DNA from 4 places in the Vagococcus entomophilus genome. Region 4 is predicted to be linked to each of the others. Evidence: predicted binding sites of a transcription regulator. Region 4 holds the regulator's gene; each other region holds the start of a gene.

What was found. Region 4 encodes LexA, which represses DNA repair genes until DNA is damaged. Its sites were predicted from a motif close to CNAACANNTGTTNG; they were not measured.
Region 1: the regulator LexA is predicted to act here: its motif matches at 5,711-5,724, upstream of dinB (DNA polymerase IV).
Region 2: the regulator LexA is predicted to act here: its motif matches at 3,550-3,563, upstream of gshAB (bifunctional glutamate--cysteine ligase GshA/glutathione synthetase GshB).
Region 3: the regulator LexA is predicted to act here: its motif matches at 3,921-3,934, upstream of CBF30_RS07110 (replication-associated recombination protein A).

What each region holds. Positions count from the first base shown of each region.
Region 1 is NZ_NGJZ01000001.1:95,780-103,426, reverse strand. Features, by position in the region: gene CBF30_RS00485 (toxic anion resistance protein) at 1-302, shown strand, start outside; gene CBF30_RS00480 (ATP-binding cassette domain-containing protein) at 397-1,920, opposite strand; gene CBF30_RS00475 (putative mucin/carbohydrate-binding domain-containing protein) at 2,174-4,390, opposite strand; gene dinB (DNA polymerase IV) at 4,570-5,682, opposite strand; gene CBF30_RS00465 (ammonium transporter) at 5,819-7,042, opposite strand; gene rsmI (16S rRNA (cytidine(1402)-2'-O)-methyltransferase) at 7,194-7,647, opposite strand, start outside.
Region 2 is NZ_NGJZ01000003.1:196,133-203,779, reverse strand. Features, by position in the region: gene CBF30_RS09920 (MarR family winged helix-turn-helix transcriptional regulator) at 1-86, opposite strand, end outside; gene CBF30_RS09915 (aldo/keto reductase) at 186-1,160, shown strand; gene gshAB (bifunctional glutamate--cysteine ligase GshA/glutathione synthetase GshB) at 1,214-3,502, opposite strand; gene CBF30_RS09905 (YueI family protein) at 3,621-4,079, opposite strand; gene CBF30_RS09900 (GNAT family N-acetyltransferase) at 4,222-4,788, shown strand; gene CBF30_RS09895 (DUF1054 family protein) at 4,806-5,429, shown strand; gene CBF30_RS09890 (amidase) at 5,618-7,069, shown strand; gene CBF30_RS09885 (transporter substrate-binding domain-containing protein) at 7,083-7,647, shown strand, end outside.
Region 3 is NZ_NGJZ01000002.1:225,875-233,521, forward strand. Features, by position in the region: gene CBF30_RS07085 (class I SAM-dependent methyltransferase) at 1-213, shown strand, start outside; gene CBF30_RS07090 (acetate/propionate family kinase) at 232-1,416, shown strand; gene CBF30_RS07095 (universal stress protein) at 1,546-2,001, opposite strand; gene CBF30_RS07100 (hypothetical protein) at 2,034-2,312, opposite strand; RNA gene ssrS (6S RNA) at 2,346-2,533, opposite strand; gene CBF30_RS07110 (replication-associated recombination protein A) at 2,594-3,868, opposite strand; gene CBF30_RS07115 (DUF3013 family protein) at 4,092-4,574, shown strand; gene prmA (50S ribosomal protein L11 methyltransferase) at 4,585-5,535, shown strand; gene CBF30_RS07125 (16S rRNA (uracil(1498)-N(3))-methyltransferase) at 5,543-6,298, shown strand; gene CBF30_RS07130 (RelA/SpoT family protein) at 6,422-7,647, shown strand, end outside.
Region 4 is NZ_NGJZ01000001.1:678,677-686,323, forward strand. Features, by position in the region: gene tkt (transketolase) at 1-1,049, opposite strand, end outside; gene CBF30_RS03090 (DUF896 family protein) at 1,155-1,397, opposite strand; gene lexA (transcriptional repressor LexA) at 1,537-2,157, shown strand; gene CBF30_RS03100 (pyridoxal phosphate-dependent aminotransferase) at 2,209-3,390, opposite strand; gene hisC (histidinol-phosphate transaminase) at 3,533-4,591, shown strand; gene CBF30_RS03110 (heavy metal-binding domain-containing protein) at 4,627-4,968, opposite strand; gene CBF30_RS03115 (MerR family transcriptional regulator) at 5,055-5,789, opposite strand; gene CBF30_RS03120 (heavy metal translocating P-type ATPase) at 5,894-7,647, opposite strand, start outside.

The sequences.
Region 1 (7,647 bases), 580 kb from region 4:
TATTACGTCAGAAAGATGCTGTTACCGCTCAAAGGCAAGTTTCTGAAACCACAAACGAATTACTCAAGAAAAATTCAGAAATGCTTAAAGTTTCTGCAATTGAAACAGCTAGAGAAAATGAACGAGGAGTAGTGGATATCGAAACTTTACAACAAACACAAAATGACTTGATTGAAACGATCCAAGAGACACTAAAAATTCAACAAGAAGGCAAAGAAAAACGCCGTTCTGCCGAGTTAGAACTGCATAATATGGAGAGCGACTTGAAAGATAAGTTGATGGACCTAACACAAAAAAAATAAACGAATACGCAGAAAAAAGAGTGGTTATACCGCTTTTTTTTCTGCGTAGATTTTTTTCAAAGCCTATCTAGCTATTTTTTAACAAGTGAAAGCTTTATTTTTGTATTTTTTCTATCTGCTTATCCAATTTCTCAATCTCTTCCATAGGAATTTCAGAATTTTGCAAGAGTAAATCTCTTTGGATAAGTAGATTTGACAGACTAGTATTAGGCGTGCATGCTCTTTGTTTTTCTATATCAGTTAATTCTTGGTTCTGAATCGTCCAAGACTTCATTTTGCATCTCTTAGCTAAGTGTACGTCATGGCTAACCAGTAAAATACTCCCAGGATAATTCAGTAAAAATTTTTCAAAGACTTTGATTGTCTTAATATCCAAAAAATTGGTTGGTTCATCTAAGAGCAGCAGCGTATGATTTTGCAATAAAACCTTTGCTAAGCCAATTCTAGTCCTTTCTCCCCCACTAAACCTTTTGACTGGTTTTTGAAAATCAGCTTTTAAAAAGCCTAAGCCAGAGAGTAAATCAATCACAAAATCATTTTGTTGATTGGAGTAAGGGAGGATGTTTTGTAACATCGTTTTATCCAAATCTAGATCTTGGGAATTTTGTGTAAATAAGCCAATGGAAAGTTTTTTAGAAATAAAAGAAATAGTCGGCAATTGCAGCTGCGAAAGGGCATTTAAAAAAGATGACTTACCGCTGCCATTAGCTCCTCCTAATAAGATATGTTCGCCAAATTTAATTTTAAGTTCTGGGTAATGGAACAATTTCTGACTAAATGGACAAAAATCGGCTTCCTCCAAACGGATTAATGTATTTTTCTTTAGGTCAAAATCCTTATCATACCTAAAAACAAACTGCTTTGGTGGTGTAAACTTTTTTGGCTTTTCCATTTTAGCTAGCCGTTTTTGCAGCGCATTAGCAGAGCTGTCCATTGATTTTTGATGACGGTCATACTTTCCAAGACGAGCATTTACTTTCCAATCAGAAGCAGAAACACTTTTTTTCTTTTTTACCATTGTTTCTGCTTTTTGTTTCCTTTTTTTAATTTCAACTTCTATTTTTTTGACTTTTTTTTCATATTCTTTATTGAGCAAGATTAAACGATCACGTGTTTGTTCTTGATGATACTCAAATTCAGAATAAGTACCACCAAAATTTGTAATTTTTCTATTCTCAATACAAAAAATCTGCTTGGCAATAGCATTCATAAAAAAACGATCATGGCTGACAACAATAAACCCACCTCTAAATTTTAATAGTTGATCAATTAGCCATGAAATATTACCTTGATCCAGACAACTGGTCGGTTCATCTAATAAAAGAAAGCCCTTGTCTTGGCAAAACAACTCTTCTAGTTCCTTTTTTACTTCTTGACCTCCACTTAATTGGGATATTTGTGGCTGTTGAGGTAAATATCCAATCTCTATGGTCCTGTTTTGAGTAATGGCTGCACTCTTTCGTTTTCCAGCTAATAACTTTAAAAGTGTACTTTTTCCACAACCATTTTCTCCAATTAAAGCGATTCGATCGGTACTTTGAATCGTTAGATGTTGAATTGAAAACAGCTCTTTTTCGCCTAAGAATTGAGATAAATCATGAATATTGAATAATTCCATTTAAATCCCCCTATGCTTAAAAAAATTCTAATACATTACTTTCGTTATATTATTTTCATACCATTATCTTTACCTCATCAAAGCTGTTTATATTCTAACCATACTGAATATCCATACTTTGCCTGTCTGTTTTATGTATATATCATACCTTTATTTATTTTCACATTCAATACATATATCACGAAATATATATATTAATTTAATAAAAAAGTTAAGAAAGATTTATCCAACTTTTCTTAACTTTTTTATCTTTTTATTGAAATAAAGGATGATATTCATTCATAAGTTGACTTTTTACTGGTTCTTCTAATCTATTGATAGCATGGTATAATTGCTTTTTGTCTATAGATTCAGCAAAGGGAATGGTCTTTTTTTCATCGTCAGCAAGCAAGTCCATGCCCAAATCATCAATTTTAGCTCTTAATTCTTTTTGTGGATCATTTTTTAACGTTTGATTTTGTAGTCCCCATTTTGTAACAAGCCACCGATTGGTCTTTTGAGTATTGTCTATGATTGGCTCATCCGAACGCAAGCGATTTTTGACCTCTGCATGATAGATTTCCAGAACATAGCCTTCTTTTAACACCAACTCTTCTGCTCCTACAGATGCGTTTGTTCCTTCAAGTGATTTCTCGTAGATTAAATTGCCGCTTGTATCTTTAATCGTTACTTTTGAATAAAGCTTTCCTGAAAAGTAACTATGGGGGGTGCTCTTTGTCACAGAAAAAGTGGCCGTTTCACGATTTAAATCAGTTTTGAAAGAAGCAAACTCCGCATTAGATAGCCCTAATAAATGGATAGTTTGATTGAGCAACTCAATAGAGGTCATTTTTTTCATCGGAATGGTTTGCTGGTTTGCTGATTCTTTTACATATACATAAAAATTTCCAGGTAAATAATCTTTCATCTTTTCTCCTGAGTAACTCAAACGATACACACCATTCGGGATGTTTTCAAAGGAAACTTTTCCTCCCTGAATCGTTTGTTCTGAAAGAATATCCGCTCCATCTGCTAGCGCTACTTTTATACCGTCTAGACTACCTAATTCTTCTGAATTGAAACGAATGATCACATTTCCTTTAAGTCCTAGCGAAGCAATTTCTTTTGTTTGAACCATTTCAAAATTAGAATTAATTAGAATCTCTGAATCTAAAAGTTCATGTGCTCTTTCAAGTTCTTTTTCAGGTACAACATCGGCCAAAAATGCTACTGCAGGATACTGATGGTTTCTGTTTTTTTGATCTTGATCCTCTTTTAGTGTAAGGCCTATTCGTTCAAGTGCTGGAGTAAAATCTTGTTGGCTATTTTCACTATAATAATGATTGATTAGTTCTGGTAATGGATAGTTATGTTTATTAAAATTTGGTTCATTCACAAGTTTTCTATAACCTTGGTACATTTTTGTAAAAGCCTCATCTCCAGCTTTTTGTTTTAACATTGTGAGCAAGATTAGTTTTTCACGTAAATCAGCTTGGTTATAGCCCCCAGCATCTATGACCATTTTTTGATAAAGATTTTTTTCTACCCCAGCTTTTTTCCCATAATTGAACAACCAGCCAATTTTATCCGCTTGCTTGCCATAATATTTGTATTGATACTGCACCCCAAATAGGTTATTCGAAACTTCTTCTGTGTACATTCCCACACCATCAAAGCCTGCTTGATAGCCATGACCAATCTCATGCAACGTTGCCCAACTGTTTTTAGTCAACCACATGTTGGCTGTTCCATAACTATTTGCCGTCCAATTGTTTCCATAATATGCTCCACCAGCCCCGTGAGCATCAGCCTTGAGAAAATAACGGTTTGAACCATTTACATTTTCTACAGATGACTCATCAAATCCAGCTATTTCATTATATAGAGAAAAAATTTCTCCGTAATATTCAATCAATTCATCCAGTGAGTTATACTCTTTCAAGTGACGAGCTAATTCCTTATCACGCTTTGGTAGGAATAATTGAAAATCCTTGCCCTTAATTAATGCAAATTCACCATCATACATATCCCATTGTGAAAAAAACTCTTGTTCATTTTCTTGATAGTTGTATACAGCTAATGGTTTTGGCGCATCATCTTCCAGTATCTCATATTCTATCTGGGCTTGGTTGTCACCATACGGAGTATCTACAAATGGAACGAGTGATACCTCTCCGCTAATCTGGGTCCATTCAGAACCCACTTGAACAGATTTTTCAGTCTGAGAATCATTACCCAATAATCTTACCGTCAATTTTGCTTGAAATTCAGGATTGACTTGTCTGACTTTTAAAATAGACTTTTCTTTTAAAATAAACCCTAACTCTTGTCGATCATGGTATTTTCCTTTACTCATTCCTGAATTGAAAATCCATGTAGGTTGAGTCAGACTTAGAATTTCTTTTCTCTCTACTTCACTTGCCTCACTCTTTCCACTTCCTAAAAGTAACCCTATACCCATTAAACAAAACAACAACAAACTTTTTTTCATTTCTTCATCTCCTTTTTAAAACATACCTTATTTTAACACGAGAAGTATTTTTTACAAAATAAAAAGAAAAATAAGCTTTTACCATGATTATTATATTTCAAAAAAATTTCAAAATAGAACTGTTTATTGATTTTTCAAAAATAAAAAAACGTCACACATGACGTTTTAAAATGTGCCCATCATACAGGCAAACGAATGTTTTCGTAAGTCAATGGGTCTAACGTTGTCATTGTCACACCGAGCAAGCGAATCCCAACAGTCAGCTCGCCAAACTCTTCCCACAACAATTGCGCTTGAAAAAAGATTTCTTCTTTTTGATGGATATACTCAGGAAGTGTTTTTCTTTTTGTAATCGTTTGAAACTCACCATCTCTCACTTTGAGTACAATCGTTTTTCCGTGTTTTTGGTAACGAAGCAAGGAAGCTGCCACACTTGCAGAGAGCGCTCTTAATTGCGCCGTAACCTCTTGATCGGTTGTCAGTAGCTGACCATAGGTGTTTTCTCGCCCCATCGATTTCCGTTCTCTTTGATTTTCTACAGGAGAATCATGAATTCCTCTGACTTTTCTGTACAAAGAATACCCCATTTTACCAAACTGACGGATCAAGTCCATTTCTTTTTGCTCGTACAAATCAGCACCAGTAAAAATACCAAGTTCATGCATTTTTGGTACCGTTTTTTTTCCGACCCCATGAAATTTTTCAATGGGCAACTTCTTTAAAAATTCTTCTGCATCATCTGGTAATACAACTGTCATTCCTCTTGGCTTTTCAAAGTCCGAAGCCAGCTTGGCAATAAATTTATTGTAGCTCACCCCAGCGGAACAGGTTAGATGTAACTCGTGCCAAATGTCGAATTGAATCATCTTTGCAATCTTGATGGCACTTTTACTCCCTATTTTATTTGTAGTCACATCCAAATACGCTTCATCCAAAGCAACTGGCTCAATCATTTCAGTATATCTTTGAAAAATTTCTCTGATTTGCTCAGACACTTCCCGATAATAGGCATAATTCCCTTGGACAAACTGAGCTTTTGGACAGCGTTCATAAGCTTCTTGTGCGCTCATCGCAGAATGAATGCCAAACTTTCTCGCCTCATAATTAGCCGTTGAAACTACACCTTTTCCCCCTGTTTCTTTTGGGTGTTTGGCAATAACGACTGGTTTCCCAACTAGCGCTGGATTTTCCCGTTCTTCGACAGAAGCAAAAAAAGCATCCATATCCACATGAATAATTTTTCTTGATGTATTTTTTTTCAGCGGAAATCTGAGATCAGTTTGCTTTTCCATCTGTCTTCACCTCATTATAAGTATAATACGAACGTACATTCTTATCAAGTGATTTATTTCAGTACACTCCATAAAAAAAGCCTTTTGAAGACGATTCCTGTTTTCTCGTCACCAAAAAGCTGTTTTTTCTATTATTTTATTTGGTTTCTTGACTAAAATAAGCAACTTCACCATGTTCTGAGATATCTAATCCAATGGCCTCTTCTGCTTCTGTGACACGGATAGGCATAAATCGTTTGATCAATTGAATAATCACAAAACTGGCAATACTAGCTAAAGCAATCGTAAAAAGAATACTTTCTAGCTGTGCCACAAACAAATGACCTCCACCATATAATAAACCTTCATATCCACCGACCTTTTTTTGTGCAAAGATTCCCGTCGCAATGCCACCAAAGATTCCTCCAACGCCGTGACATCCAAAAGCATCTAAAGCATCGTCAAAACCAAGTCTTTCTTTCAGAACATTGATCACATAATAACAGATTGGGCTGACCAGTGCGCCAATCACAAAAGAACTCCAAAGTGGAACAAAGCCTGCGCCGGGGGTAATGGCTACAAGTCCAACAACTGCGCCAGTACAAGCCCCTACAATGGTCACTTTTTTATTGAGTATACTTTCAATTGCCATCCAAGAAAGCATAGCTGTGGCTGCGGCCGTATTGGTTGTCAGCAACGCATGTACTGCTTGAGCATTTGCTCCTAGTGCACTCCCCGCATTAAACCCAAACCAGCCAAACCACAGAACTCCTGCTCCCAAAACAACAAACGGAATATTATGTGGGATATTTTCTACCTCTTTTTGTTTCAAACGTTTCCCTAGAACCAACGCTAAAATCAGTCCAGAAACGCCAGAACTAATATGTACCACATTTCCTCCAGCAAAATCAATAGAACCAATCTGAGCTAAGAATCCTCCCCCCCATACCATATGGGCTAAGGGATAATAAACAAAGACAGACCAACATGCAATAAATATAAAAATAGCCGAAAATTTCATTCTTCCAACCACAGACCCTGTCAAAATAGCAGCTGTAATCAAAGCAAACATCATTTGGAATCCACCGAACAGTCCTTCTGGAATAGTCGCATTTTTGTCTAAGCCACTGCTGAGCGAAACATTCTCAAAAAATACTTTACTGAAATTTCCAATCCATTTTCCATCACCACTAAAAGAAAGAGTATAACCTATACCAATCCATAGAACAGATGCTAAACCTAACACAAAAATCGACATCAGCATGGTATTTAGGATGTTTTTTCTTTTTTCCAATCCTCCGTAAAAAAAAGCCAATCCTGGAGTCATTAAAAATACCAACGTACAACAAATTAAAATAAACGCACTATCTCCTGAATTCATAAGCAAAACTCCCTTCAAAAAATCAATAACTAACCTTCATGTTATATATTCTAACATTAAACACCAGGTATTTCTATCTATTTTTTAACATTATTAAAAATAAAGCAAAAAAATAGGATAACACTTGTTCAAAGTGTTAATCCTATACCAATTATTGATGAAACGCTTTGTATACTTCTTGTTTTTTCATTTCTCGCTGCTTTGCAACTTTTTTAATTGCTTCATTTGTGCTAATCTCTTCAGTTTCTACAATGAAATCAACATGCTCAACAATTGAAAATTCTCCCCATGAAGCAATTTCTTGTTCTTTTTGACTGTCTATTTCTTCTTTAGAAATTCCTTCAAGCAGAAGGCAACATTCACCTTTCAATTCATTTTCTTGTAGATAACTTAAAATTTCCGATACCGTCCCACGAAGGTATTCCTCATGAATTTTGGTTAATTCTCTGCAAATAACAACTTGTCTTTTTGAACCAAAAACCTCTTGGAACATCATCATTGTCTGCTTAACACGGTACGGTGACTCGTAAAATATCATGGCCTCTTGACGACTAAGATAGTCCTGCAAGAATTTCTTTTGCTCATTTTTCTTTCTTGGCAAGAAG
Region 2 (7,647 bases), on a different contig from region 4:
AGAGGAGCTAATAATTCAGTGTATTTTTTATTGCCTTCTTTTTGGACACAATTCAGTAAATAACGTAAACGTACAATATCATTCATTTTTTCACATCCAGTAACTTTATTATGGCTTTATCATAACATAATAAAGAGCGGTTATTCTATCTATGAATACTAACTAGGACAAAAAGGAGAGAAAACATGTCAAAATTAAGAAGACTCGGTCAAACGGATTTATATGTGTCAGCACTAGGACTTGGTACGTGGCAATATAGTACAAATGAAGGCAAAAATGGTACGATGTGGGAGAGCGTTGAAGCAGAGACTATTTACGATATCATCAAATTTTCACTGCAAAATGGTATAAATTGGCTTGATACGGCAGAAATCTACGGCAATGGCACTTCTGAAAATTTTATTGGCAATACTTTGCAGCGTTTAAAAAAAGAAGCAGCTCTGTTGCGGGAGCCTCTAATCGCGAGTAAATGGTTCCCACTTGCTCGCGCTGCAAGTTCGATTCCAAAAACTATTGATACCCGACTAAAGTATCTGCAGGTGCCTACGATTGATTTGTATCAGATTCATCAGCCAACCTCCAGATCTTCGTTGGACAAACAAATCGAAGCAATGGTTAAGTTGGCTGAGGCAAATAAAATCAAACAAATCGGAGTGAGTAATTTCACGGCTAAACAGATGATTAAAGCAGATCTGCTACTTAAAGAACGAGGTATGACTTTGGCATCTAATCAGGTGAAGTACAATTTATTGCACAAAAAGCCAGAAAAAAATGGTGTTTTAGAGGCAGCTAAAGAATTGGGAATTACGATTATTGCATATTCTCCCTTACAACAGGGGCTTTTAACAGGTCGTTTCCATGAACAACCAGAAGCCTTAGCCAAAATTAGTCGACTTAGGAAAATCCAATCTCATCTCAATCAAAAGACGATCAAGAGGACACAACCTTTATATGCAGAATTAAAAAAGCTTTCACTTGAATACGGTGTGAGTGTGGCTCAAATTTCGCTTAATTGGTTGATTCATTCACAAGGATCAATGGTTTTGGCGATTCCTGGTGCATCCAAGCTAAAACAAGCGCAAGAAAATATTGGAACATTAGAGTTTACCCTTTCCAATGCACAGTTGAAGAAACTAAGTGCAATTTCGGATTGTCTCTAAAAAATGTGGGCGCTTCGACTTAAAGGTTACTTTGGTCGAAGGGCCCACATTTTTTAGATGATTTTCACTTCAGGAAAAAGAAATCTCAGTACATCCTTGGTTAAGCGCCGAGGGGTACCTTTGTAAGGGTATGTATGCATATGCATAGCAGGATTAAAATTCGCCTCGATGATGCCATAACTTTGACTATTCTTTTGGCAAGGAAGATTCTTATTTGGAATGATGAGATCGATTCCACAAATTTTGGCTCCAAGCGCCGATACTGCTTCAACCGCAATGTTTTTATAAGAGTCATCAAATTTGTCTGTAATATCGATGGAGTCGCCCCCCGTACTGATATTAGAATTTTCCCTTAAATAAACTGTTTCTCCTAGAGCAGGAATACTTGAAAGTTGAAACCCTTGTTCTTTAAGCATCAGTTGTTCCAATTCCCCAAGTCCAATTTTTTCAAGAGGTGCCCGGTGATGAGTTCCTCTTAGGGGGGCATCATTTTTTAAAGTAACCAACTCTTCTACAGTATGAATCCCATCACCTGTCACATTTGCAGGTGTTCGAAGCAGAATTGCGCGCACTTGCCCATCAATTACAAAGAAGCGATATTCAGTTCCAGATAAAAATTCTTCGACTAAAACTTGGTTATCTTCTTTAAAAGCAATTGCCAGCCCAGCTTCATAATCAGCTAAAGCTGCCTCTTCTTTAAAAATAGAAATTCCTAATCCGTAATTAGTTGACTTAGGCTTAATGACAATTGGCGTATGTGCAAAGTACGGAAAAGCTTGTTTTGCTTCGTCAATTGATGAAAATTCTCTTCCAGCTGGCGTCTGAAAACCAGCTTCTGCCAGTAGTTTTTTTGTGACACTTTTATTTTCCATAATAAGTGGTGCAATGTAGGAATCTTTACTCGTCATATTGGCGTTTTTTATGTATTCATGATGCTTTTTATAGCTTAATTTAACAAATTGCTCATGCTCATCTAATATTTCCACAGAAAGCCCAGCTTGGATTGCATCGAAAAGCAAGATTTGGGTGGATAGCTCCATTTTCTCATACCCCGAAAGTTGATAAGGTGTATTTCTTCTTTGTTGCTGATAGTGTTGCCCATATTCTGTAGCAAGTTCAAGTTGAGACTTATTTTCTTTTTTAAGCGTATTAAGCCATCTTCCAGCTAGGGTGTTCTCTGGTTGCTCAAGTGCTCGCTCTGCTGTTTCAATCAAGTCAATATCTGCTTGAGATAAGATAAAAGCATCCGCTAGTTCTTTTAAACAGGAAATGAGCTGTTTTCCAGCCTCGAAAGCTTTTGTCTGAGCAAGTGGCTCCTCAAGTGCAACTTGTTCATTTAAGCGATTGCCCACTTCTAAACTATCTTGAAGCGCCATTTCAGGTTCATCCATCCAAAGCATTGCCATTAAGAAGAGCTGAATGAAGCGTACGGAGGATTCGGTAATGCCCACATTGGAGAATGGATTTAAGTCAAGATTGCGAATTTCTATATAATGGACGCCGTGCGCTTTTAAATCGCTCACTTTTTTTCCGCCACGTAAGCGAACTGGGGCATAAAATTCTTTTTCTTCTGACAGGGTTCCTTGCTCCACGAGTGCTTCAATTTGTGCAACGTAGTGCGCAACAGAGGTATAGTCTCCCTGAACATCAGGATGATTGGTGTAGCCATAATGGCTATTACGCAAACTTCTTACGGGATGAATGGGGACAGATTCGTTTTCACTGAAATAGCCCTCCTCAGCAAGGGGAGAAGCCCCTAATAGATAAGTAATCAACCATCTGTGCCGAAGATAATTACGTGTGGTTTTTAAATAAATATAGCTACGTAGTTCCTCAATTGTCTGAAAGGTAGTTTGAGCTTGGAAAAGTTTTTGAATAAATATAGGAGTAAATTCAAAGTTATAATGGACACCACTGACCATCTGTTTTCGTTTGCCATATTCTTTGGCTAAATAGCGCCGGTATAACACATCTTCAAAGGCCTCTAATTTGGCAATTTTTATTTTTTTTTCATCTTTTGGCAGAACTGGGGGCATGCTTAAAGTCCAAAGCATTTCTTGAGCATCCATCGAGCGAAGCGCAACGTCGTGTAACGCAGTCAATTGTCTCACGACTTCGTGGGCGGAGTTTGCCACTGGTGTAATCAGCTCCATTTGTGTTTCACTGAAATCAGTTTGGATTGTAGGATGATAACTGCGGTTACCCAAAGTTTTAGGGTGGTCTGTATGAGCTAGGGTTCCTTCTAATGTGACCCGTTGACTTTCTTTTTCAATGCCAATGCGCATATCTTGAAATAAAGGACGGACTTCTTCTGTTAGTAGTGCTTTTTTTAGTGTCTTCATTTGAGTTTCCCTCGCTTTAATTTCTCTAAAGATAGAGAAAAAGTTAACAATCATTTGTTTTTTTTATTATAGCATTTTGGACAAAAAAACAATATTATTCTGTATTAAAAAAGTGGTATTACTTTTTAGAAAGGCCAAACTTTGACCAAAAACTTTGCTTTTTAGGTGGGGGAGTTTCTTCTGTCGGAGTGGTTAATTCTTGATAGTCAGCTAGTTGAATGTTTTCTAAATGCATGGCGTAAGATGCAGCATAAACAAGCCCGGTTGTCTCTTCCGTAGTAGATCCTTGTGTTGTAACGAATCGAAAGGGACAATTTAGCTGCTTGGCCACTTTGAGGTACTCAGCTTGTAGAGCGCCGTCTAAATCACCATTTAGATAGAGTTGATGATCAGGGTATTTTTCGATTACATTTTTAACAGTATCTAATGGGTTCTTTTCCATCATTTCTTTCATTGTTATAACAAGAATGACGCGTTCGCGGAAATTTCCTAGAAACTTTTTTTTCTCTTCAGGTTTTAGCTGTGGGGCTCCGTAAAGCCCTTTTTCTAAATAGTCTTGTACATCTTTTTCAGCCATTAAAAAAACCCCTTTCATTTAACTTAAGTATAGCATATCCATGGAATTTCTTGGAGATTTTCGTAATGATGCTTACTTGAAGTGGGAGCAGTAACTAGCGTATAATGGAGAACATATCTTAAGCTGAAAGAAGGGTTTTTTTATGGGAAAAAGAGAACATACAGTAAATCCGTGGTTGGTTTTGGCAGAAAATAATCATTTAGAGACAAAAAGATTACGATTAAGGCCGGTAACATTGGCAGATGCTGCGGCTATGTACCAGTATGCATCGGATGATGAAACAGTACGTTTTGTATTCCCGAAGCATACTTCAATAGAATGTACGAAAAAAGAGATTGCTAGCTACTTTTTGAAAGAACCACTTGGAAAATATGGAATAGAGTTGAAAGAAAATAATGTGTTCATAGGAACGGTTGATTTAAGAATGATTCAGCTTTTTTGCGCAGAAATTGGGTATACGCTTAATAAAGCATACTGGGGACATGGTTATATGCCAGAAGCTTGTGAAGTGCTAAAAAAATTAGCCTTTGAACAATTGAAAATCAGTCGCTTACAAGCGGTCCATGATGCCAGAAATCCTAAATCAGGCCGAGTGATGGAAAAAATCGGCATGAAAAAAGAGGGGCTGTTGAGACAAAGTAGTGAGCGAAAAGGCGAAATAGTGGATGATTGGATGTATAGTATGACGTTAGGGGAATATCAACAATGAGTTCATTAGATAAACATATGTTTACACAAGATGATTTTTCAGTCTTTACTATAGAAGGATTAGAAAATAGAATGCAGGCGATTCGTCAGCAAATTCAGCCTAAATTTCAGTATTTAGACGAAAAATTTATACAGGAACTGGCACCACTGATACACCATGAGCTGCCTATTCATATTGCCCAACATAGACGCAGAACTACCTATGCACCAGAAAGTACATGGTCTGCGATGGGAGGGGACGCGCGTGGCTACAAGAAGTATCCCCATTTTCAATTGGCCATTAATGATGAGTTTATTGCGATGTGGCTTTCGTTTATTGACAATCCAGAGTTTGAAAAAGAAATTGCGGCGGCTTTTTTAGTGGATTTAGATTGCATCAACTCACTGCCAGCTGATTTTGTTCTATCACCAGATCATACGGTTAACAAAGTGTATCCAATAGCTGATATTGAAGTCGAAAAGTACGTCACAAGGTTTAAAGATGTGAAAAAAGGTGAGTTGCAGCTAGGTCGCATCATCAAAAAAGAAGACGAATTATTGGCAAGACCAGAAGCTGCATTTGCGTTCATGTTAGAAACCTATCAATTACTCGTCCCAATTTATCAAAAGGCGAATCAAGTTCGAACAAGAGTGAAATATTAAATACAAAAATGTTTTTTATATTTTGAAAAAGAAAAAACGAACGAATGAAAAAGCACTAACCATAAGGGATAGGGCTTTTTTCTTTTTTTAAAGCAAAAAAAGAAAACGTTTTAGTTTGTTGGAGTGGAAGTTTTTTTTAAAAGGATGATATAATCTCAAAGAATCTTGGAGGTGAAAAAGTGAAACAAATAAAAGACGCAACTTTTTGGGCAGAAAAAATCAAAACAAAAGAACTTTCTCCCGAAGAGTTGCACAGACAAATTGCACAGACCATCCAGACAAAAAACACAAAACTAAATGCGATGGTTGAAATAGAATCCATGTTAAAGCTGCAAAAAGAAAACCAAAAGATACATATTATAGAAAATACACCATTTGGTGGGGTGCCAATTCCCTTGAAAATATTGGGTCAAGAAAAGAAGGGATGGAAGAATACTGCTGGATCAAGACTATTTAAGGATACTATCAGTCTTCAAACAAGCCATTTTGTCAAAAAAATTGAAGCATTAGGCTTTTACCCATTTGGTCAAACCAATGCTCCAGAGTTTGGGTTTAAGAATATTACGGACCCAACTTTATATGGTAAGACAAAAAATCCATGGAACATCGAGCATCATGCAGGTGGTTCGAGTGGTGGTGCAGCCGCTGCTGTTGCAAGCGGGATGTATCCGTTAGCGCTGGCTAGTGATGGGGGCGGCTCCATTAGAATCCCAGCTTCTTTTAACGGACTGATTGGTTTAAAACCAACCAGAGGATCCATGCCAGTTGGACCAAATGGCTGGAGATCTTGGCAAGGCGCTTCGATTAATTTTGCCTTAACAGTCTCAATGAGGGACACGGAAACTTTATTTTGGCATCTTCAGGGCAGTCAAAAAGAAGCAGCTTACCAAGCACCCTTTTATAGTCAAGAAAAAAGAAAAGGTCCCTTGAAAATAGCTTGCTGTGTCGATTCTCCTATCAAAAGCACAGTCTCTTGTGCTGCTCAAGCCGCCTTTAAACAAGCCAAAGATTTCCTAAGCCGACATGAAGAATTTCAGCTAGAAGAAATTGCATATCCAGTAGATGGCTTTGCACTCATTCACAGCTATTACGTGATGAATGGTGCAGAAACAGCTGCGATGTTTCGCAGTATTGAAGCAAGTATGGGGCGTGCTTTGACGATGGCTGATATGGAGGAAATGACGTGGGTACTGTATCAATATGGAAAAAAAATTCAGGCGAGCGAGTACATTCAAGCGCTTAATTTGTGGGACCACGCAACTGTTCAAATGGAACAATTGTTCCAGAAATATGATTTGTTTTTGAGCCCGACCACAGCAGATTATGCCCCCACGATTGCTTGTGATTTGCAAAGTGCGACACTGCGAGAAACATTTAAACAGGCGGAAGAATTGTCTAAAAAGGAGTTAGAGCAGTTAGTGTACGCGATGTTTGATAAGAGCTTGCAGATTACGCCGTATACGCAATTGGCGAACCTGACAGGACAACCTGCAATTAGTTTGCCAACGTCTTTGTCTAAAAGGGGTTTGCCTATTGGAATCCAATTCATGGCATCAAAAGGTCAAGAAGACTTACTTTTTCAAATTGGAAAATCTTTCGAGCAGGAAAATCAATTTTGCTTACCAGCATATTATCAATAAAAAGGAGTAGAAAATGAAAAGTAAAAAAAGCCTAATAAGTGTACTATTTTTTCTGACATTGGTGATAATTTCAGGATGTAAAGCACAAACAAGTGAGCAAGATAACAGTTGGCAAAAAGTGTCAAAAAGTAATCAGTTGACCGTTGCAACTGCGGGAACGTTATTTCCAGCATCTTATCATGATAAAAATAATCAGCTCACAGGGTATGATGTTGAAGTGATTAAAGAGGTAGCAAAACGTTTGGATATAAACGTGACATTTAAGGAAAGTAATATTGACGGGATGCTAGCTGCACTCCAAAACGGCTCAGCTGATTTAGCAGCCAATGACTTTTCGCTTAATAAAACACAATCTAAAAAATTTGTTTTGTCGAGCCCTATCAAATATTCATTTGGGAGTATGGTTGTTCGAAAAAGTGATGATTCGGGGATTCAGTCTTTAAAGGATTTAAAAGGAAAAAAAGCTGCTGGGGAAGCAACAACGAATTATATGAAAATTGCTGAAAAATTCGGGGCAAAACTGGTTAGCTATGATAATGCCACTAACGATCAGTATTTAACCGACGTGGCGAATGGAC
Region 3 (7,647 bases), on a different contig from region 4:
TCTGTTTATGTACAAGCAGTTTTGAAATTACCCAATAACTTATTTAAAACAAAGCAGTCTAGAAAGAGCATTTTGGTCGTACAAAATCAAGGTTCCGGTAGCTGTCAGGCTAAAGAAGTATTGTTAGCTGAGCTTCCTTCATTGCAAGATCCAAAAGCTTTACAAGCATTTTTTGCTAAATTTTCTTCATGGAAAAAGCAGTATTTAGACTAAAGAATAAAGGAGACGACTATGTCAAAAACAATAGCGATTAACGCGGGAAGTTCAAGTTTAAAATGGCAAATTTTTGCAATGCCTGAGGAAACGATTATTGCAAAAGGGATTGTAGAGAGAATTGGCCTACCTGAGTCTATCTTTACAATCAAATATGGAAACGGAGAAGTCTATAACCGAGTGTTGGATATTCTGGATCACGATATTGCTGTAAATATGCTTTTAGAACAATTGATAGCTTTAAATATTATTCGTTCCTTTGATGAGATTAAAGGTGCGGGACACAGAGTAGTAGCTGGTGGGGAAACATTTCAAGACTCTATTATAATCGACCAAGCGGTTTTAGAAAAAATAGAGTCGCTAGCTGAATTTGCGCCCTTGCACAATCCTGCAGAAGCAAAAGTAATTCGTGTATTTGAAAGATTATTGCCAAAAACGACAAATGTTGCTGTTTTTGATACTTCTTTTCATACGACAATGCCTGAAGTGAATTATTTGTATAGTATTCCAACCGAGTATTACGACAAATACAAAGTTAGAAAATATGGAGCGCATGGAACGAGTCATCGTTATGTAGCGCTTCGTGCTGCTAAAATGTTAGGTAAACCAATTGAAGAGTTAAAATTAATTACATGTCACATCGGGAATGGGGTTTCGATTACTGCAATTGAAAACGGAAAATCAATTGACACCTCAATGGGCTTCACGCCTTTAGCCGGTACTACTATGGGAACAAGATCCGGAGACATTGATCCTTCATTGTTAGCCTATTTGATGGAAAAACTAGAGATGACGGATATGAATGAGATGATTGATTTGCTCAATAGAAAATCTGGTTTGCTAGGTATTTCCCAAATCTCTAGCGATATGCGTGACTTAGAAGAGAATCCAGATCCAAAAGCCCAACTCGCGGTTCAAATATTTGCTGATCGTATTCGTAAATACATTGGTTCTTATTTTGCAACGCTAAACGGAGCAGATGCTATTATTTTTACAGCAGGAATTGGGGAAAACGACCGAAAGATGCGTCAAAGAATCATTTCGGGTCTCTCTTGGTTTGGTTGTGAACTTGATCCGCAGCGGAACGAAGCACAAGCTGTTGAAACCATCATTTCTACAGAAGATTCAAAGGTTAAGGTATTGTTGGTACCGACAGACGAAGAGTTAATGATTGCACGTGACGTTGAAAAATTAACCAAGTAATTAACAAGTTATTCTATCATTTTATTACTTGAAAGGCTGTTACTGAGTCATTTTTGGTTTTTGTGTTTTGGATAGATAAAAACTCGACTAGAATTTCTAGTCGAGTTTTATTTTTTAGAATTTAAATGTTTATTTTTTATTATCTAGATTTGTCCGAACAATTAATACATCACAAGGAGCATGACGGATAACATATTCTGAAACAGACCCCATAAACAAACGTTCAACAGCATTTAGACCTGTAGCGCCGAGCATAATCAAGTCAATGTTGTTTTCAGTTGGAATTTCTTTTGCAATGAGCGGTTTTGGAGCGCCGTATTCAATCAGCTCTTTGACATCTGTAAGACCTTGTTTTTTTGCAAAATCAATATATTCTGCAATCGTTTGCTTAGCCATACTAGTAGCTTGTTCTACCATTGTTTCATCAAAAGATGCGATATTTTGAAAAGCACGCGTGTCAATAATGTGAGCGATTAGTAAGTGGGCCTTATTTCTTAAACATACACTAACAGCTTTTTGGAAAGCTAATTCCGCTTCATCTGATCCATCTACTGCAACCAGAATATTTTTGTAATCTTGAGTCATAACTAATCATCCCTTCAAATAGTAAGTATTTTTTACAACCATTTAGCTAGCGTAAAGCTAAAAATCATTGAACATACTAGGACAATAAAGATGTAGATTAACGTAAAAGTTAGGTTATGTACAAAAATAAGTGCAATACCAATCAACCCGAGTCCAAGATATATCCGACTAAACAGTGTAATCGAATTTGTAACTGTGGTTATTGAATTTTTTTTGCCAAAAAGCTTTGCTAATTTTTCTTTTTTTTTAGTAAAATAAAATGCAATAATCATTAAAAAAATCGCAATAATAAGTAATAAGAATGTAAGCATCGGTTGCTCCTATAAGGTATAGAAATTAAAAAAATAATATCCGTCGATGCCGTTAATCGTCCTGTAGCGTTGATCCCGCGAGTAAGCAGGTGGGCTCAACTGTCAATTCTTCAAACTACCAAGTGAAAAGGCTTGTTTTCCAAATGAGCTAGTTCGATCCCAAAGTAACACTAAATGTTCGGTCAACACAGTGTAGAACAACTCGCACACCACAGATATTACACCATTATCGTAGCATAATTTTAAAAAAACATCAATGAATTCTGCCTACGAATGGAGGGTTATTTTTTTTTCTGTTGCTGAATTTTACAATATTGATGAAGCAAAGCTTGTTCATACTTTCCAGTTTCTTTTGGTTTGTAATAGTGAACATTCGTTAGCTTATTGGGTAAATATTGTTGGCTTACCCAACCATTTGGAAAATCATGAGGATACTTATAGGCAACCCCTCGATTCAGCTGTTCGGCCCCTTGGTAATGACTGTCCTTTAGATGAGGGGGCACATCACCTACTTTTCCAATCCGAATATCGGCAAGTGCTGCATCAATAGAAGCACATGCGGAATTTGATTTTGGAGAAAGACAAAGATCAATTACTACTTGGGCAAGTGGGATGCGTGCTTCTGGAAATCCGAGCTTTTCAGCCGCTTGAACAGCGGTAACCGTTCGGGCAGCAGCAGCGGGATTTGCTAGTCCGATGTCCTCGTATGCTATGACCATCAACCGTCTGTTAATGCTAAGTAGATCGCCAGCTTCTACAAGACGTGCAAGATAGTGTAAGGCCGCATCCGCATCGCTTCCGCGAATAGATTTCTGCAGTGCAGAAATCACATCATAATGGGCATCGCCATCCTTATCATGAGTCAAGGACTTTCTTTGTACACACTCTTCGATAATAGGGAGGGTAAGATTTATGGTGCCATCGCTCTGACAAGGAGTGGATTTTACAGCTAGCTCTAGCCCATTTAGTGCACTCCGTACATCGCCATTTGTTACACGTGAAAGATGTTGTAATGCTTGTTCATCTATCTGTACGGACTCATTGCCAAGTCCGTTGTTTGAATCGTTCAGTGCTCGTAGAAGGGTTTCTTTTATTTCTTCCTCGTCTAAGGGGGTGACCTCAAAAATTTGGGTCCGACTTCTGATAGCAGGATTGATGCTGATATAAGGATTCTCTGTAGTAGCACCAATCAAAATAATTTGACCACTTTCTAAATGTGGGAGTAAAAAATCTTGTTTGACCTTATCTAATCGGTGTACTTCATCAAGTAGTAAAATGACGGTCCCACTCATCTTGGCTTCTTCGGCTACAATTTGTAAATCTTTTTTAGTATCCGTTGCGGCATTGAGCGCACGAAACGCATATTTAGTAGATCCTGCAATGGCGCTTGCAATACTTGTTTTACCTGTTCCGGGTGGTCCGTATAAAATCATCGAAGAAAGCATTTTAGCATCGACCATCCGACGAATAATTTTTCCTTCTCCAACTAAGTGTTTCTGTCCCACAATATCTTCTAACGTTTGAGGACGCATGCGGTAAGCAAGTGGTTTTTGCATACGAAAGACCTCCTTTTATTTCTACCATCAGTATAGCATATTTCTAAAATGTGGAACATACATTCGTTTTAAATGTTGCTTTTGATGGCCAGAGAACCTTTCTCGATTGGTTTAAATAAAAGCAGAAGATAGAATGCTTACAAAAGCGAGAAAATATATGGCATGTCACCTCTTATTCTTGTATGATAAAGAGGAATGAGTAAAGTCGGAGAGGAATAACGTGATGAAAAAAGAAACTATTTTAACCTGTTTGGAAACAGAGCTAACTAAGACAATGGGAAATTATGATTTTGCTATTGACTGGGATAAAAGAAATCACACAATTGAATTGATTTTTCAATTGTTTGCTCAAAACAAGGTTGGGTTAGCGATTGAGGATACTGACGGGACAAAATCTGAGGAAGAAATTATTGAATTTGAAGATGCCCTTCTTTTTTATCTTCCAGGGAAAAGTCAATTTGAGGAATCAGATTATCTGAAAGTTTTTCCATATGAAGGGAAAAAAGGAATTGACAAAGCTTTGATCTTAGCAATTTCAACGTACCTACCTGAGGTTTTAACAGAAGGAGAAAGTGATTTGTTAGATTTTCTAAATGATCAGGATGCAGATGTCTTTGAATTAAAGTGGCAAGATGCAGAGTTTGATGAGATTTATGCAAAGAAAAAAGAAAAAAATGCGGGCAATGTGGCCTATCCAAGTTATTAGGAGGAAAAAAATGAAGTGGACCGAAGTAAAGATAACAACAACGAGTGAAGCAGTGGAAGCTATCTCCAACATTATGATTGAGTCAGGCGCGAGTGGGGTATCGATAGAAGATGCGTTGGACGTGGAAAATTTCAAGTCGGATGCCTTTGGAGAATTACTGGATAAGTCGACTTTCAAGCATGTAAAAGAAGGGGCAATTATCCGAACATATTTTCCAGAAACGATGTTTTTACCTGAAATTTTACCTGAAATGAAAGAAAGAATTCTAAAATTACCAGAGTACGGCTTGAATATTGGTGAAAATAGGTTGGAGATTAGTGAAGTTGCAGAAAGCGACTGGTCTTCTGCCTGGAAAAAATATTATCACCCGGTACGAATTTCCCGCTTTTTAACAATTGTACCAAACTGGGAAAAATATGAACCTAAAAATCAAGATGAGTGCGTGATCAAACTTGATCCTGGTATGGCTTTTGGAACGGGTACGCATCCGACCACTCGATTGACTTTACAAGCGTTAGAAACAAGTCTTTGCGGAGGAGAAACGGTTTTAGATGTTGGAACGGGTTCGGGTGTTTTGAGTATTGCGAGTAAAAGTTTTGGCGCAAAAGAAGTTTTTGCTTATGATTTAGATGAAGTAGCGGTGAACGCTGCAAAAGAAAATATGGATTTAAATCCTATTGCGCAGGATGTACATGTTAGCGCTAATGATCTATTAAAAGGAATTTCAACACAAGCGGACGTGATTGTAGCCAATATCTTGGCAGATATTATCTTGCGACTGATTGCGGATGCACATCGATTATTGAAGGAGCAAGGAACGTTTATTGTTTCAGGCATCATTAAAGAAAAAAAAGATGAAGTGGTTACAGCGATGATGGAAGCAGGATTTGTAGTCGATCAATTGTTACAGCAAGGGGATTGGTTTGCGATTATTTTGAAAAAAGCAGAGATTGAGGAGTAGTAGGGCGATGCAACGTTATTTTTTGAACGAAAGGTATGTAAATCAAAATCAATCTTTTACATTAACAGAAGAAGACTATCACCATGCGGTTCGAGTGATGCGCATGGCAGTTGGAGATGATTGCTTTTTAGTGTTTCAAAATCAGTGTTCGATTAAGGCGAAAATCACACGAATTGAAGCAGACAGCGTTTATTTGGAAGAAATTGAAAAAGAACAGGCAGAAAAAGAAATGCCTGTGTCAGTCACGATTGCTTGTGGGTATCCAAAAGGGGACAAGTTAGAATGGATCGCACAGAAAGGGACAGAGCTTGGTATGCAAGCGCTAGTCGGTTTTCCAAGCAAATACGCTGTAGCAAAATGGGACGACAAAAAAAGAGTGAAAAAGAGTATCCGTTTGCAGAAAATATGTAAAGAAGCAGCAGAACAAGCGCACAGAACCATGCAGCCACAGGTTACGTTACTCAGTGAACTGGATGAGTTGGTTCAGAAGTTTAAAGAGTATCAGACGGTTCTTGTTGCATATGAAGAGTCGGCAAAAAAAGGCGAAAAATCTGCTTTTGTACAGGCAATCACTCAATGTGTGCAGCAAGAAAAGGTATTGATTATTTTTGGACCAGAAGGTGGATTTTCTAAAGGAGAAATTGACTTGTTTTATCAAAATGGCGCAATCATTTGTGGCTTAGGTCCAAGAATTCTTCGAGCCGAGACCGCCCCAATCTATGCGTTGAGTGCTATGAGCTATCAGTGGGAATTGCTAGGATAATAAGATAGTGATTCGTTGAAAAAAAGCTTGAAAAACAGTATACTAAAGAAAAGCATGGAGCAAGATGAATCAAGGAGTACTGCTTTCAAGTAGTGCTTCTTTTGTATAAAGGGAGTGAAAAGGATGCCTAGAGAGGAAATCTTAACTGGACAAAGTGTTATTAATATGACAAGACAATATATGAGCGAAGAACACGTGGCGTTTGTTCAAAAAGCATGTGAGTATGCGACAGATGCGCACTCTGGACAAACGAGAAAGTCGGGGGAACCCTATATTATCCACCCTATTCAAGTAGCGGGTATTTTGGCAGAGCTTAGAATGGATCCTCATACGGTTGCAACGGGTTTTTTACATGATGTTGTCGAAGATACCGAAGTAACGTTGGATGATTTGAAGCGTGATTTTGGTAAAGATGTGGCAATGCTTGTCGACGGAGTAACCAAGCTTGGGAAAATCGAGTACCGCTCACATGAGGAACAATTAGCGGAAAATCATCGAAAAATGTTACTTGCGATGGCACAAGATTTGCGTGTGATTATGGTGAAATTAGCGGATAGATTACACAATATGCGTACTTTGAAACATTTGAGAGAAGACAAACAACGCAGAATTGCACAAGAAACAATCGAAATCTATGCACCTTTAGCGCACCGCTTAGGGATTGGACAGATTAAATGGGAGTTAGAAGATACGGCATTACGTTATTTAAACCCAAGACAGTATTACCGGATTGTTCACTTGATGCAAGCAAAACGTGAAGAACGTGAAGCCTATGTAAATGAGGCGGTGGAAGAAATACGTAAAGCGACAGAAGATTTAGAAATCTATGCTGAAATCTATGGCCGCCCCAAACATATTTATTCTATTTATCACAAAATGAAAGATAAGAAAAAAGACTTTAGTGAGATTTATGACTTGCTCGCAATTCGTGTTGTGGTGGATACGATTCGAGACTGTTATGCCGTTTTGGGGGCAATTCATACAAAATGGAAACCGATGCCAGGAAGATTTAAGGACTATATTGCGATGCCAAAAGAAAATATGTACCAATCTTTGCATACCACGATATTAGGTCCACAAGGTACTCCTATTGAAGTCCAAATTCGAACTCATGAGATGCACCAAATTGCTGAATTTGGGGTTGCGGCACACTGGGCCTATAAAGAAGGGAAAACAGATAAACTGGAACAACAAGATGGTGTAAGCCGTCAGCTTGGCTGGTTTAGAGAAATTATCGAACTGCAAGATGAAAGTTATGATGCTTCAGATTTTATGGAAAGTGTCAAAGGGGACATCTTTAGTGATAAGGTCTATGTTTTCACGCCCAAAGGGGATGTTACAGAGTTGCC
Region 4 (7,647 bases):
TCATTATAGACGGGTAAATTTTTGCTCCAGTCTTTTGGCAATTCTTCTTTGAATGACTCTGTAAATTGTTGGGCTAAGTCAGGATACTGTTTGCTGTAAGCTGCAAACAATGTGTTCCATTTTTCTTCTGCTTGAGCTCCTTTATCTTGAATTTCTTTTTTGAAGCGTTGCGCCACTTCTTCAGGAACTGTAAAGTCAGGATATTTCCAGGCATAGGCTCTTTTAGCGATTTCTACCCCTTCAGAACCAAGTGGTGCTCCGTGGACTTTATTAGTCCCTTCATTAGGTGCACCAAAGCCAATCACAGTTTTGACTTCAATAAGAGTCGGTTGAGTGGTATTGGCTTTTGCTTGCTCAATTGCTTGAGAAATTTCTTCAAGATTATTGCCATCTTTTACCAAAATGTGTTGCCAACCTGAGGCAATAAAACGTGCACCAACATTTTCATTGAATGATTTATCTAATGGACCATCAAGAGAGATATCGTTTGAATCATATAAGACCACTAACTTGTTTAATTTTAAATGCCCCGCTAGACTAATGGCTTCTTGAGAAATTCCTTCCATCAAATCCCCATCTCCACAAAGAGCATAGGTGTAGTGATCGACAATTTCAAAGTCAGGCTTGTTATATGTTGCACCTAGGTGGGCTTCTGCCATTGCAAAACCAACACTCATTGCAATTCCTTGTCCGAGTGGTCCTGTAGTTGCTTCAACCCCGTCTGTATGGTGAACCTCTGGATGACCAGGCGTCTTACTTTCCCACTGACGGAAAGCTTTTAAGTCTTCTATTCCAACTTTGTATCCAGCTAAATGGAGCAAGCTATATAGCATAGCCGAACCGTGTCCAGCAGACAAAATAAAGCGATCTCTGTCCACCCAATTTCTAGATGTTGTTGGGTTAATTTTTAGATGTTTTGTCCAAAGTGCGTATGCCATTGGCGCTGCACCAAGAGGTAATCCGGGATGTCCAGAATTTGCTTTTTGGACTGCATCTAAGCTAAGCGTGCGGATAGTATTTACTGCTAGTTGGTCTGTTTTATCAAACAAAATAATCGTCCTCCCTTTTAGGTAATTTTTACCTTAATTATATTTTACTTGTAATAGGTTACAATTGCAACCGTTTTAATCGAGAATTCAACTCATCTTAAAAGATTATTTACGTCCATGTAACCCTTTTTCTTTTTGAATCTGTTTTAATTTTTCTGGTGTAACATCTTTTCCCTCAGGATCAACAATTTTGGCTCCCTCAATATGATTACGCATGCCTCTTCTAAATTCTGACAGATATTCTGCTCGCAACTCTTTTTGTTCTTTTTGTTCAGATAAGGTTAGACTCTCTTCCTTTGATTTTTTGGATAATTCGTTAATGCGAGCAATTTTTTCTTTAGATAACATAATTGTCCTCCAGCTTTTTCTTTTTATAGTAGCGTATCTTTCTATTTTTTTCAACTAAATAAAATGCGAACATTTGTTTGAATTCGCTTCATTTGTATGGTACAATTTCGTTAATAGAGAAATTGTGAGGTGCAAAGTGATGGTCAAACCGCAAGAATCCAGACAAATAGAAGTTTTAAGATATATTCATGAAGAAGTAGAAAAAAGAGGCTATCCGCCCACTGTTAGAGAAATTGGCTTAGCTGTTAACCTTTCTTCTACATCTACTGTTCATGGGCATTTATCTCGTTTAGAGAAAAAAGGCCTTATTCAAAGAGATCCGACAAAACCAAGAGCAATCGAGCTTACCGCACAAGGGTTAGAACTAATTGGAGTCAAATCTGAACTCATCCCGATGCTTGGGACTGTAACGGCTGGTGAGCCTATTTTAGCAGTGGAAGAAGCTTCCGATTTTTTTCCATTGCCACCGCATTTAAAATATGAAGAAAACTCTTTATTTATGCTGACAATCCGTGGTGAAAGTATGATTAATGCCGGAATTTTAGACGGAGATTACGTGATTGTGAGGAAGCAGTCTAGTGCTTCTAATGGAGAGATTGTGATTGCGATGACCGATGAGGATGAAGCAACTTGTAAACGTTTCTTTAAAGAAAACAACCGCATTCGCTTGCAGCCAGAAAACGATACGATGGAACCGATCATTTTGACTTCTGTTTCGATTTTAGGTAAAGTTGTTGGGCTTTATCGTAGTCATCTATAAACTTAGAAAAAATGAAATCACTCTCTTGTGATAAGAGGATGATTTCATTTTTTATTGTGCTGGATGTGCTTTCATGTAGTTGCTAAGGCGTTCCATGGCTTTTTCTAAGTTTTCCATACTAGCAGCATAGCTAACACGAACGTATCCTTCCGCTTCTGGTCCAAAAGCAATTCCAGGTATTAGAGCCAATGCTTGTTTTTGAGCTAAATCGACACAAAATTCCATTGAATTTTGATTAAAGCCTTTTGGAATTTTTCCAAATATATAAAATGCCCCATTTGGACGAGCAATTGAAAAGCCTAGGTCGTTCATTTTTTGATAAACATAGTCGCGCCTTATTTGATATTCAGCTCTCATCTCAAGACCATCATCTATCCCTTGTGTCAAAGCTTTCACTGCTGCTTTTTGTGAAACAGTTGAGGCTGCAGTGACCAAATATTGGTGAACTTTCATTAGTTCTTTAATGAACGCCTCATTTGATAAAATAAAGCCTAATCTCCAGCCAGTCATCGCGTGTGATTTGGATAAGCCATTAATCAAAATGGTTTGTTCAGGAATAAATTCTGCAATTGAGACATGGTCTCCACCGTAAGTTAGTTCACTATATATTTCATCGCTTATCACAAAAATGTCATATTTTTTCAAACTTTCAGCAATTTTCTGGACTTCTTCCCTCGTATAAGTGACACCCGTTGGATTACTTGGATAATTCAAGATAATCGCTTTTACCTCGTCCCCATGCTCTACCATTGCTTGATCAATCATTTCTGGTGTTAGCACAAAATCATTTTTTGATGTATCAATATATATTGGTTTGGCATTTGCCAAAGTAATGATGGGTTCATAACCTGGATAAATCGGAGCAGGCATCAAAACTTTATCCCCTGCCTCTAAAATAGACAATAACGAAGCGGAGATTGCCTCTGTTGCCCCAATTGTAACTAGAATTTCACTTTCGGGTTTGTAATGTAAGCCATATTTTTTTGCGAAAAATTCACTAGCAGCTACCCGAACATCCATTAATCCTGACATCCCGCTATAGTGCGAATAATTTTCCTCAATGGCCTGAATACCAGCTTGTTTTACATGTTCAGGGGTATTAAAATCTGGTTCTCCTAGGGTTAATTTGATAATGCCATCAATATTTGTAACTTGCTCATCAAACTTCCGAATAAGTGAGACAGAAATTTGATCGACTTGGCGATTGAACTTTTGTGAAAGCGTATGTTTCATATACTTCCCCTCCTTGATGATTTCTATATTAGCATAAAAATTGTTCATTGCTCCATCTTTTTGGGAAATAATTAAAAATATTTTGTAAATTCTTGTTATTTTCTGAAAATTTATTTATAGTAAGAGTATTCATATTTGAGGAGTGATGCAAGTGAAAGGAATTCGATCAATTTCGCCTTACGTGCCTGGCGAACAGCCAAATTTTTCTGACATGATAAAAATTAACACAAATGAGAATGCCTATCCCCCATCTCCTGCTGTCTTGGATACATTGAAACATTTTGATGGAAAATCATTGAGTCGTTATTCTTCCATTAGCAATCAAAAGTTAAAAGAAGCGCTAGCGAAAAAATACCACTTACAGAGTAATCAATTCGTAATTGGGAATGGCTCAGATGAGATCCTAGCCTTTTGTATGTTAGCTTTTTTTAATAGTAAAGAGCCTATTCTGTTTCCTGATATCACATATGGCTTTTATAAAGTTTGGGCAGATTTGTTTCATATTCCTTATCAAGAAGTTCCTCTCAAGCAAGATTTTCGTATCAACTTTGAAGACTATAATCGATTTAATGGGGGGATTTTAATTCCCAATCCTAATGCTCCAACTGGAATTTATGAGGAGAGCCCCACAATCGAAACATTATTAAAAAATAACTCAGATAGCGTGGTTATCATTGATGAGGCCTATATTGATTTTGGTGGCGTCTCTGTTATCCCCTTAATTGAAAAGTATCCGAATTTAGTTGTGGTCCATACCTTTTCCAAATCTCGCTCATTGGCGGGTCTTAGGATTGGCTATGCCATAAGTAACCCAAATCTTATTCAGGTTTTAGAGTCCATCAAATCTTCGTTCAATCCCTACTCTGTCGACACACTATCCGAGGAACTGTCTGTTAGTGCGGTTGAAAGCCAGACGTACTACCTAGAAATCAATCAAAAAATTCAACATACAAGAGAGCTATTTGCTCATAAGCTCAATCAGTTAGGTTTTGTCGTCCTTCCATCTAAGACGAATTTTGTTTTGACGACACATCCCAAAGCTGATATGCAAGCATTATTTGAATTTCTGAACGAGCAACATGTTTTTGTTCGCTTTTTCCCTACAAATAAGCGCTTAGAACAATTTTTCAGGATTTCGATTGGGACGGATCAGGAGATGCTAAGAGTCACTCAAATATTAGAGCAGTTTTTAGCTAAATAAAAAGTAAGCCCCTACAGCTAAAAAAGTTGTGGGGGCTAAATGTTAGGCTGATTTTGGGCAATTACGGCAGCTGTACCACTTGCTGTGACTACAATCAGCATAATATCAGAGTTTATAAACTGATTAAAATGTAGCTGAACATCTACAATCGCATTAGCTGCTAATTTTTTTGCTTCATCCTTTAATTCAATCAAAGCGAGCTCTCTTGCTTTTTTATATTCGGCGGAGTAAGCGTGTGACTTCCCTCCAAAAATACCCTTAATTCCACTTAAAGCATCTTTCACAATATTGACTGAAATTACTTGTTCGCTAAAAATTGCCCCCTTGATTTCGGAAATTTTTTGTGTAGCTATTGTTTCAGTTGTCACAATTTTCATGTTGAAAAAGCCTCTTCTCTATTTTTTTTCGTCATTTTCAAATAAACCAAGTGCGCCAAATTGCTTTACTTCTGTGACAGGACCGTTCACAATTTAATTTCCATGGAAAAAACTGTCTCATTATTATAGGCTAATGAGCAAGGAATATTTTCGTAAAGAAGTAGTTCATTTTGACTTAGACCGTTGACTGTAAGCAGCATATCAGATAAAAAGAGCGCAACATTTTCCGAAATACATGCTTCATCTTTGACCAGAAAGCTTTTACAAGCATAGGTTCCTTTTGGAAAATCAAACGCACTCTCTTCTTCTTCACATTCTAAGCACGGGATATGTGGCAGTGTTTTTGATGTGACATAAAATACTTCATCTAGCGGTGTTATCTTTGCTTTTGCTGCTTTCAGTAGATTTACTTGACCATTTTCAAGGGCGATACTTGGCAAAGTTTTAAAATAGCGTGTCGTCCGCTCAAAATAAACAACCTCGTTTAATTTATAGCTTTTTTGAGCTTCCAAAATGTTATTGACTGTTGATTTTATTGCAAATAATTCGTCAATTTTTTGTTGTAAATTGGTTTTAGCTGTTTCTAGTGCGTCCACGAGTGTATCATGTGTTAAAATACGTTTGATTTCGTTGAGAGAATACCCAATATTTCTAAAGACGATAATCTGATAGAGTGTGTAAATATTTTCTTCATCAAAACAATAATAGCCATTTTTATTTTTTTGATGAGGAATGAGTAACTCAATTTCAATATAATGTCGAATCGTATATTTAGACAGGGAAAACAATGTGGCTAGCTCTCCAGTGCTTAATAATTTCATTATTTGACCTCCTAAAGCAATTGTATAGTGTCGGGTTACCACACAGTCAAGACAAAAATAGAGTGGTAGTCCACTCTATTTTTGTCTGCAGGTTTTCACACAAATTATTTTACTTTCATTCTATTCAAACTTAAAGAGTTGAGTAATACGCTAACTGAGCTAAATGCCATAGCTGCCCCTGCAATAATCGGACTCAAAAATCCCAATGCTGCAAAAGGAATACCAATAAGATTGTAAAAAAATGCCCAAAATAAGTTTTGCTTAATTTTTCTCATTGTGTGTTGAGCTAATTGAATCACCACTAGGAGTTGCTCCAAATCGCCATTCATTATTGTCACATCAGCAGTTTCAATAGCAACATCTGCTCCGTTTCCCATTGCTACTCCAATCGCAGCTGTTGCTAAAGCAGGTGCATCATTGATTCCATCTCCTACCATCGCCATCGCCTTTTTTGGTGTCTGGTGGCTACGGATAAAATCGGCTTTTTCATTGGGGCGTACGCCTGCAAAAACATGCTGGCTATCTAATCCTACTTTCTCACCTATAGTACGAGCGACAGTCTGAGTATCCCCGCTTAACATATATACGTCAATCCCCATTTTTTGGAGCTTATTAATGGCTGATTTGGAGGTGCTTTTGATTGTATCGGCAACAGAAATTTGTGCTAACACATAATCGTTGTCAAATAAAAGCATCACCGTTTTTCCACTAGCTTCCAAATGGTTAATTTCCTCGATTTTTTTCAAGTCAAGCGCTATTTTCTGGCGTGCATATTGAACGGAACCAACATAATAGTCATGCTGTTCAATTATTCCATGGACACCAAAGCCAATCTCTGCCTGAAAATTATTCACAGCAGGATAGTCCATTACCTTAGAATCAGTATACTTTGTGATTGCATTAGCAAGCGGATGTTCGGATTGCTTTTCAAGAGCTCCTATAATTCGAAGAATATTTTTTTCTGGAATAGCTACTTCCGCAGAAAAATCTGTCACTTTGGGGTTGCCTTCTGTAATCGTCCCAGTTTTGTCTAGCACCACACTAGAAATGGAAGCAAGCTCTTGTAACTTGTCTCCTCCGCGAATTAAGATTCCTCTTTTAGCCCCTAATCCGGTTCCTACCATAATCGCAGTGGGAGTTGCTAGTCCAAGTGCACAGGGACAAGCAATAACAAGGACTGAAACGCTATGTATCGCTGCAAGTTCGTAATTACGGGTGTAGATACTTGTCAAGATAAATACGATTCCAGCAATGAATAGAACTACAGGAACGAAATATCGAGAGATCTTATCTGCAATATCCTGGATGGGTGCTTTTCTAGTTTGAGCTTCTTCGACAGTATGGATAATTTTGGAGAGTACGGTCTCTTCTCCGAGCTGAGTAACCTTCATTAGGAAGCTACCGGTAGTGTTGAGCGTCCCGCAATACAACGCTTCTTGTTCTTTCTTATCAACAGGCATGCTTTCTCCGGTTAGCATACTCTCATTAATTGTTCCTTGGCCTCTAAGTAAAATTCCATCTACAGGAATTTGTCCCCCTGGCTTTATCCGGATAACATCTCCGATTTTTAGATTAGAAATGGGCGTTTCCGTTTCTTTTCCGTTCTTTACTAGTACAGCAGTATTGACTTTTAAGGCCATCAATTGCCGGATTGCGTCACTTGTTTTTCTTTTTGCCTTATGCTCTAACCACTTTCCCAGTAAAATTAAGGTAATGATCACTGCGCTACTTTCAAAATAAAGAACGGAAGTATTATTGGAAAAAAATCCATTATATATACTTAAAAAATAAGCAGCAGAAGTTCCGATTGCAACTAAAACGTCCATATTAGGCGCTTTATTTTTTAATGCATGAAATG